Regions from separate parts of the Actinoplanes sp. NPDC049118 genome, predicted to be linked through region 1. Evidence: riboswitches for the same ligand, from Rfam matches in the RefSeq annotation. Region 1 holds a riboswitch; the other holds the start of a gene.
What was found. A riboswitch is a leader RNA that binds a small molecule or an ion and turns the genes downstream of it on or off. The one in region 1 is predicted to bind S-adenosylmethionine.
Positions count from the first base shown of each region.

Region 2: linked by a shared signal. The riboswitch ahead of AB0B58_RS00855 (aminotransferase class V-fold PLP-dependent enzyme) and the one ahead of thrC (threonine synthase) in region 1 are both predicted to bind S-adenosylmethionine.

Region 1 is NZ_JBEZDY010000005.1:200,018-204,425, reverse strand. Features, by position in the region: gene AB0B58_RS09960 (DUF3263 domain-containing protein) at 1-281, opposite strand, end outside; gene AB0B58_RS09955 (ABC transporter permease subunit) at 323-1,333, opposite strand; gene AB0B58_RS09950 (ATP-binding cassette domain-containing protein) at 1,330-2,322, opposite strand; SAM riboswitch class I at 2,632-2,769, shown strand; gene thrC (threonine synthase) at 2,782-4,062, shown strand; gene AB0B58_RS09940 (hypothetical protein) at 4,205-4,408, opposite strand, start outside.
Region 2 is NZ_JBEZDY010000001.1:196,652-201,059, reverse strand. Features, by position in the region: gene AB0B58_RS00875 (MFS transporter) at 1-802, opposite strand, end outside; gene AB0B58_RS00870 (MarR family transcriptional regulator) at 799-1,284, opposite strand; gene AB0B58_RS00865 (redoxin domain-containing protein) at 1,304-1,936, opposite strand; gene AB0B58_RS00860 (carbonic anhydrase) at 2,078-2,569, shown strand; SAM riboswitch class IV at 2,615-2,731, shown strand; gene AB0B58_RS00855 (aminotransferase class V-fold PLP-dependent enzyme) at 2,765-4,045, shown strand; gene AB0B58_RS00850 (DinB family protein) at 4,091-4,408, shown strand, end outside.

The sequences.
Region 1 (4,408 bases):
TTGAGCAGTTGGTAGTAGCGCGTGGACGACAGGCCGAAAGCGTCGCGGATCGCCTGCTCCTTGGAGCCGGCGTGCTTCCACCACTTGCTCTCGAACGCGAGGATCTGCAGCTCACGCTCGGAGAGTGCGGGTGCCGGGGTGGTCTCGGTCCCGGCATCGGCGTCGCGGGGCGCCGGGATCTGCTCGTTGAGTTCGGCGTCGGGCTGCATGGCGCTCCTGGGCGGTGGGAGAGCACGCACAGATGTACGAAGGGGATCGCCAGCATAGTGGCAGCCGCCGATCCCCGCCGTCCGAGTGTGTGCCTGACCCAGCAGAAACTACCTTAGGTAATGTCTCTGCTACGCATAGTCCACATCGCCGCCCCCACAACGAGGACGAGCAGGGCCGCCAGCGCCCCGCCGGCCATCGGCCAGGTGATCGACATCGTGTTCGGCTCGCAGCCCTGGGTGCTCGAGTAGTTGCAGGACTCCCAGTCGGTCACCACCACCGACTTGTCCATCCAGGCCGTGGTCCAGACCGGCACCAGGTACGCCTCGACGTACGGCACCTTCGCCAGGGCCAGCACGGTGCCGAGCCCGAACTGGAACACGATGATGGCGCCGATCGCCGCGCCGAGCGCCATCGCCGTGTGCCGGCCGATGGAGGCGAGCCCGAAACCGACCGCGCCCGCGACCAGCACCAGTACCAGCCCGCGTACCTCCATGAGCACGAAGGACTGCCACGCGCCGGGTGTCATCGAGTCCAGCGTTCCGCGCAGGCTCGCGATCAGCGCGAAGGCCCCGGTCCAGGCCGCCGACACCAGCACGGTCAGCGCGGCCAGGCCCGTCAGCAGGGCGCCGAGCTTAGTGTTCAGCACCTGCAGCCGCCGCGGCCGCCAGAGCAGCAGGTTCATCATGCCGCCGCTGCTCCACTCGGCGCCGACATAGCTCGCGCCGACCAGGAATGCCATCACCGCCAGCAGCGCCGACAGCGCCACGACCATCGTGCCGAACTGCTCCCGGAAGTCGAAGGTCGGCGGCATGTACCACTCGGCCCGGTAGTCCTCCCTGGTCGGCTGGTACAACTCGGCGCAGCTGGGCGGGTAGTTCGCCGCCTCCGTCGTGCCCTGTGCGGCCGCGCAGCGCGTCCGCTCCTCGGCGGCCGACCTCAGCGCGAGCTGGTAGTCCTGGTCGGCCTGTACCTGGGCCGCCGCCCGCAGCTCCGGCGTGGTCGGCTTGTTCGTGACGAACATGCCCGCCGTGATCGCGGCCAGCACGATCAGGGTGCCGAGGACGGCCCAACGGGTGAAGCGGCGCTTGGCGAGCCGCCGGGTCTCCGCCGCATACAGGCTCACAGCCCCCACCCGCCGTTCGGCATCGGCGCCGCGAGCGCGGACTGGTCGACCTGGCGGTGCATGCCCTCGACCGGCGCGGTGCCGGTGAGATCGAGGAACACGCTCTCCAGGTCGGCTGGGACCGGCGCCAGCTCGCTGACGAAGAAGCCGCGGGAGGCGAGCGCCCGGGTGATCGTGCTCGGCTGGGCGACGTTGCTGACCATGAGGTGATCGGCCTCGACGACCACGTGCGCGCCGATCTCCCGCAACGCGCCCGCGGAGGAGGTGAGGTCGCCGATCGACTCGACGCGGACCCGCACCGAAGCGGACTGGTGCCGGGCGAGCACGTCGGCGACGCCGCCGGCGGTCACCCGCCGCCCGGCCGAGATGATCGTGACGGAGTCGCAGATCAGCTGGACCTCGCCGAGGATGTGGCTGGAGAGCAGCACGGTCATCCCGGAGGCCGCCAGGTTGCCCATGAGCGTGCGCATCTCCCGGATGCCGCCCGGGTCCAGGCCGTTCGCGGGCTCGTCCAGTATCAGCAGCCTCGGGTTCTTGAGCAGCGCGGACGCGACCGCGAGGCGCTGCTTCATGCCCAGCGAGTAGGTCTTGACCCGGTCCTTCGAGCGGTCGCGCAGGCCGACGAGTTCGAGCACCTCGCCGACCCGGTGCCGGTCGACGCCGCCCGCGTCGGCCAGCAGGGAGAGGGTGTCCCGCGCGGAGAAGTTGCCGAAGAACTGCGGGCTCTCCACGATCGCGCCGACGAGGCCGGCCACCTCGGGCAGCGCCTGCGGCACCTCGCGGCCGAGCAACGACATCCGGCCGCCGTTCGGCTTGATCAGCCCCAGCAGCGTGCGCAGCGTGGTGGTCTTGCCGGAGCCGTTGGGCCCGAGGAAGCCGTGCACCTGCCCCGCCTCCACGACCATGTCGAAGCCGTCGAGGGCTCTGCGCACCCCCTTGCGGGTGCGATAGGTCTTCCGCAGACCCTGTATTTCCAGGACGGCGCTCACGCCGCACCTCCCGCGCATTGTGGAGTGACGTGCGTCACCCTATGCGCAGGTCGCCAGAAACTCACGGTCTCCGATGCACCGGCCGTGGCCCACCGGGGGAGCGGTGGGCCACGGCCCGCTCCGACTCAGGCGCGGCCGCTGCCGGCGGTCACCGTTGCGACCTGGGTGCAGGGTAGGGAACCGGCCTCGGAGAATGCGCTGAATCAATCGACCGTCATTAATCGAGCGGGAAGGACGTCGCTCACACCTCGGGACGGTCGGCTCCGATTTCGCCGCCCGCGTCGTAAGGTGTCGGTAACACAACTGAATACCTCATCCAGAGGGGCTGAGGGAACGGCCCGATGACGCCCCGGCAACCACCGCGCTTGTCTCGATGACGAGGCCGCGCGCGGCAGGTGCTAATTCCGTCCCCATGAGCGTCCGACGACGCCCGGGGAAAGATGAGAGGAAGGCCTCATTATGACGTCGGCCGTCGACGCCCCAAGCAAGTCCATCAGCCCCGCCCGTGCCCTCGTCTGCCGTGGCTGCGGTGCCGAATTCCCGCTCGCCGCGCAGCACGCCTGTTACGAGTGTTTCGGCCCGCTCGAGGTCGCCTACGACGCCGCCGCGCTCGCCGCGGTCACCCGGGAGCAGATCGAGGCCGGGCCGCAGAACATCTGGCGCTACGCCGCCCTGCTGCCCAGCGGGCAGGACCCCGCCGGCCGGGTCACCCTCGACCCCGGCCTGACCCCGCTGGTCAGCGCGCCCGCGCTGGCCGCCGAGATCGGGCTGCGGGCGCCGCTCTGGGTCAAGGACGACTCCGCCAACCCGACGCACTCCTTCAAGGACCGGGTCGTCTCCGTCGCGCTCACCGCCGCCCGCGAGCTGGGCTTCACCCGGTTCGCCTGCGCGTCGACCGGCAACCTGGCCAACTCCGTCGCGGCGCACGCCGCCCGCGCCGGGGTTCCCTCGATCGTCTTCATCCCCGGCGATCTCGAGCAGGGCAAGGTCATCACCACCGCCGTCTACGGCGGCGACCTGGTCGCCATCGACGGCTCCTACGACGACGTCAACCGGCTGTGCGGCGAGCTCGTCGAGACCGACGAGTTCGAGGACACCGCCTTCGTCAACGTCAACGTTCGGCCGTTCTACGCCGAGGGTTCGAAGACTCTGGGTTACGAGGTCGCCGAGCAGCTCGGCTGGCGCATCCCCGCACAGGTGATCGTGCCGATGGCCAGCGGCGAGCTGCTCACCAAGATTGACAAGGCCTTCACCGAGCTCGTGGAGATCGGCCTGGTCGAGGCGCCCGAGGGTGGCTGGACCGTCTTCGGTGCACAGTCGGCCGGCTGCAACCCCATCGCCACGGCGCTGCACAACGGCACCGACCAGATCATCCCGGTGAAGCCGACCGGCATCGCGAAGTCGCTGAACATCGGTGACCCGGCCGCCGGCGCGTACGCGATCGAGGCCGTGACCCGCACCGGAGGCTGGATGGACTACGCCGACGACGACGAGATCCGCGACGCCATCCAGCTGCTCGCCCGCACCACCGGCGTCTTCGCCGAGACCGCCGGCGGTGTCACCGTCGCGGTGCTCAGGAAGCTCATCGCGAGCGGCCGGCTCGACCCGGACAAGGAGACCGTCGTCTACAACACCGGCGAGGGCCTCAAGACGCTGGACGCCGTCGCCGGGCAGGTCGGCCCGACCCACCGGATCAAACCGTCGCTGCGCGGTGCCCGGGACGCCGGCCTCCTGGGCTGACGGAGAGTAGTCGAACATCTGCCCAACGTTGAGAATTCCTTCCCCTGAGGACTTGCGCGGGGATCTCAGGCTCGGCAGGATGCTCTACGCGGGAGGACGTGACGCCGTACGTGGCCCCACCTTTGAGCTTGGCGACAATCTCCTAGGGGCCCAACGACCCAGTGCCGGAGGCGCTGTGCGTGCGTCCTCCCGACCAAATTCTCTTCACGGCGCGCTGCAGGACCGGCCTTAGCGGCGCCTCCCGGTAACCGCCGCGCTCCAGGCCCGCATGCCGCTCGAACGCATTGCGCGCACCGTACGTGCCGGTCATCGCCCACGAGTAGCCGCAGGACGCCCAGTACGCGGG
Region 2 (4,408 bases), on a different contig from region 1:
CGACGGCGGTGGAGAACAGGCCGAGGATCTCCGGCCGGCCGCCGAACCTCTCCTCGTTGATCAGCGGGAACAACGCGAACGGCATGGCCAGCGTGGTCGCCGCCAGGTCGGCGAGGAACGCGCCGCGCACCTCCGGCGTACGCGCGGTGAAGCGCAAGCCGTCGGCGACCGCCGCCGCGCCGGGGCGGCCGCCGGCGCCCGGCACGCCGCGGGGCAGCCCGGCGATGCCGATCAGGGCGAAGCCGAAGGTCGCCGCGTCGATGGCGAAGCACCAGGCCGTACCCCAGCGGGCGGTGACCAGGCCGGCCGCCGCCGGGCCGAGCAGCATCGCCAGCTGGAACGACAGGTGGTTGAGGGCGAGGCCGGCGGCGAGCCGCTCGCCGGCGAGCAGCGCCGGGACGAACGTGTGCCGGGCGGGCGCGCCGAGCGCCGCGAGCGCCGAGCCGAGGCCGGCGAGCGCCAGCATGAGCGGCACGCCTCCGGCGTCCGTCGCGGCTACCCCGGCCATGGCCAGGCTGACCGCGACCTGCCCGTACGCGCATCCGAGCGCCAGCCGGCGCCGGTCGACGTGGTCCGCGAACGCGCTGCCGGCGAGGGCGAGCACGATCAGCGGTACGGCGGTGACCAGGCCGGCCAGGCCGACCATGGCGGGATTGTGGGTGCGTTCCCAGACGTAGTAGACGACGGCGAACGCGCCCAGCTGACCGCCGAGCCCGGACGCGGTCGTGCCGAGCCAGAGCCGGCGGAAGACGGGGTTCTCCCGCAGTGGCCGCAGGTCGACCAGGGTGCCGGCGGCGCTCACGGCAGTTGCTCGGCGAGGTGGTCACGCAGGCGTTCCGCGAACGGGCGGGCGGCGAGCGCGCCGCGCAGGTCGGCGACCACCCGCATGAGCGGATACTCCAGTTCGGCGTCGAGCGCGCGGACGGTCGCCTCGGTGGCGCGCCACTCGGCACTCAGGAACGGCACCAGTTCCCGGGCCCGCCCGGTGAGCCGCACCCGGCGGGTGCGCCCGTCGGTGTCGTCGGCGCGCTCCACCAGCCCGGCCTTGCGCATCGCGGCCGCGGTCTGGCTCATCGCCGAATGGGTCACCTTGCGGGCGTCGGCGAGCTCCTGGATGGTCAGCGGCCCGCGCCGGCCGAGGTCGATGAGCGGCCCGACGAAACGGGTCCGGACGCCCTCGATGCCGGCCTCGGCGTAGAGGCCGGCGATGTCGGAGTCCATCTCGGCGAGCAGCCGGAACAGGTCGCCGTAGTAGCTGCTGTCGAGCAGGTCCGGTTCGGTCACCCCGCCAATATAACAGTGCTTATATAAATTCCGGCGGGCCCTTAGGATGCGGCGCGGCCGGGCGGCGGGACCGCGGCGGCCTCAGTCGATCGAGGGCCGCGATGACCCGTGCGGCCGGGGTCGGCGGCGCAGCCTCCGGACGGATGCTGACGTAGCAGACCGTTCCCGTGCGGTCCGCCACCACCACCGCCGGGTACGGCAGTACCGACCGGCCGGTGCCCAGCGTCGCGCCCGCCTCCGGGCTCTGGTAGCCGATCCGGAAGGCGTCGATGAGGGCGTGCCGGGGGTCCGAGGCCACCAGGTAGCCGAGGTCGTGCCGGTGTTTGGCCGGGGCAAGCAGCCCCACCCGCTGCGGGCTCACCGCGACCAGGTGGGCGCCCGCGTCGGTGCAGGCCGGCAGCAGGGTGCGCTGGTAGCCGGCGAGCACGGCGTCGACGGACGCCGATTCCGCACAGGAGAAGAAGACCAGCACGAGCGGCCCGGTCTGCAGCAACCGGTCCAGGTGGATCGGGCCGAGGTCCACCTCGATCAGGGGCATGGCCGGGACGCGGCCGCCGGGAGCGACCATCCGGCTCCAGACGGCGTCCTTGGCGAGCTGGCGCCGGAAGGCGGTCTCCTCCGCGCTCCGCAGGCGCACCGGTGCTGTCGTCATGTGCGCCACCATACCTATCAAATTGATAGGCATTGTGGCGCCCGGGTAAACAATGATCAGGGAATGGTTCGATATCCTATTCGGCAGACGGGGATAGTATGCGTTTCTGCGCACGTCCGCCTGCCACAGGAGCTGAGGCCCATGAGTATCACCGACGAGCTGCTGGCCAACGCCGAGCGTTACGCCGCCGACTTCGACAAGGGCTCGCTGCCCCTGCCGCCCGCCCGGCACGTCGCCGTCGTCGCCTGCATGGACGCCCGGCTCAACCCGTACGGGCTGCTCGGGCTCTCCGAGGGTGACGCGCACGTGATCCGCAACGCGGGCGGCGTCATCACCGCCGACCAGCTGCGCAGCCTGGCGATCAGCCAGCGCCTGCTCGGCACCACCGAGATCGTCCTGATCCACCACACCGACTGCGGGATGCTGACCTTCACCGACGACGACTTCAAGGAGAGCATCCGCCACGAGGTCGGCATCAAGCCGCCGTGGGCCGTCGAGGCCTTCGCGGACCTCGACGACGACGTGCGGCAGTCGCTGCGCCGGGTGCTCGAGGACCCGTTCATCCCGGTGAAGGACTCGGTGCGGGGCTTCGTCTACGAGGTCGAGACCGGCAAGCTGCGCGAGGTCCACTGAGCCCTCCCCGAGCCCGGCCCGGCCGATGCTGATACGGTGCCGACTGGTCATGAGTGCCAGCGCGAAGCCCCGGCTTGCTGGCCGGCAACCCTTGTGTTCGCGATGGGGTGCTCCGGGTGAGGACCGGGCCGGCGTCGACAACGACGCGGGCAAGCGCGGGCCCCGGCGGGGTCCCCGACCTCGCGGAGGCTCACCATGTCCCTGTTGCCGCAGCGCACCGACCTCGATGTCGTCGGCGCCGGACTCACCGTACGGCTGCCGGGCGGGGACACCGTCCCGTTCGCCCACCTCGACTACGCCGCGTCGGCCCCGTGCGTCCGCGCCGCGGCCGAGGCGGTCGAGGGCCTGCTGCCCTGGTACGGCAGCGTCCACCGCGGCGCCGGCATCCGCTCCCGGAGGTCGACGCAGGAGTACGAGCGCGCCCGCGACGTCATCGCCGGCTTCGTCGGTGCGCGACCGGGCGACACGGTGGTGTTCACCCGGAACACCACCGACGCGCTGAACCTGCTCGCCCGCTGCCTGCCGGCGGACGTCACCACGATCGTCTTCGACGGCGAGCACCACGCGAACCTGCTGCCCTGGCCGGCGCCGCTGCGGCTGGCGACGCCGTCGAGCCCGGACGCCGCCGTCGAGACCCTGGAGCGGGCGTTGCGTTCGCTGCGCGGTCCGGCCCTGCTCGCCGTCACCGGCGCGAGCAACGTGACGGGCGAGATCTGGCCGGTCCGGCGCCTGGCCGACCTCGCACACCGGTACGGCGCCCGCGTCGTCGTCGATGCCGCGCAGCTCGCGCCGCACTCCCCCGTCGACCTAGCCGAGCTCGGCGCCGACTACCTGGCGCTGTCCGGGCACAAGCTCTACGCGCCCTTCGGCGCGGGCGTGCTGGCGGGCCGCGCCGACTGGCTGGACGCGGCGGCGCCCTACCTGCGCGGCGGCGGCGCCAGCGCGTCCGTCGGCGCCGCCGGCGACGTCACCTGGTCCACCGGGCCCGCCCGGCACGAGGGCGGCACGCCGAACCTGCTCGGCGCGGTCTCCCTGGCGGCGGTCTGCGCGGCGCTGACCCGGGCCGACCGGGCCGCGCTGCACGATCGGGAGCAGGACCTGCTGGCCCGGCTGCGCGGCGGCCTGACCGGGGTTCCCGGCGCCGCCGAGGTCAGCCTCTTCGGCCCCGCGCAGCCCCGGGTGGGCATCGTGTCGCTCGCGCTGCCCGGCAACGACGCCGCCGCGGTGGCCGACCGGCTCGCCGACGACCACGGCATCGGGGTCCGGGCCGGTCAGTTCTGCGCGCACCCGCTCACCCGCCGCCTCACCGGCGCCGCCGGCGTGGCCACCTGTGACGCCTCGACCGCGGCGCTGCTGCGGGTGAGCTTCGGGCTGGGCACCACCGGCGCGGACATCGACCGGTTCGTCGGCGCCCTCGGCGCGTTGACCTCCGTCGGCGCGGGCCGGCAGCTGGTCGGCGCGCGCACCGGCCGGTGAGTACCGGGCCCGCCCACCCGGGAGACTGCTGGCATGCTGGCTCGCATGACTGACATTGATCAGAAGGCGGATCTCCACCACTACCTGCGGGCCACCCGCGAGGCTCTACTGTGGAAGCTGGACGGGCTCTCCGAGTACGACGTGCGGCGGCCGCTCGTGCCGACGGCCACCAACCTGCTCGGCGTGGTCAAGCACGTGGCCAGCATCGAGGCCGGCTACCTGGGCGACACGTTCGGCCGCCCGTTCCCGCAGCCGCTGCCCTGGCTGGACGACGACGCCGAGCCGAACGCCGACATGTGGGCCACCGCGGACGAGTCCCGCGCCGACGTCATCGACCTCTACAAGCGGGTCTGGGCGCACTCG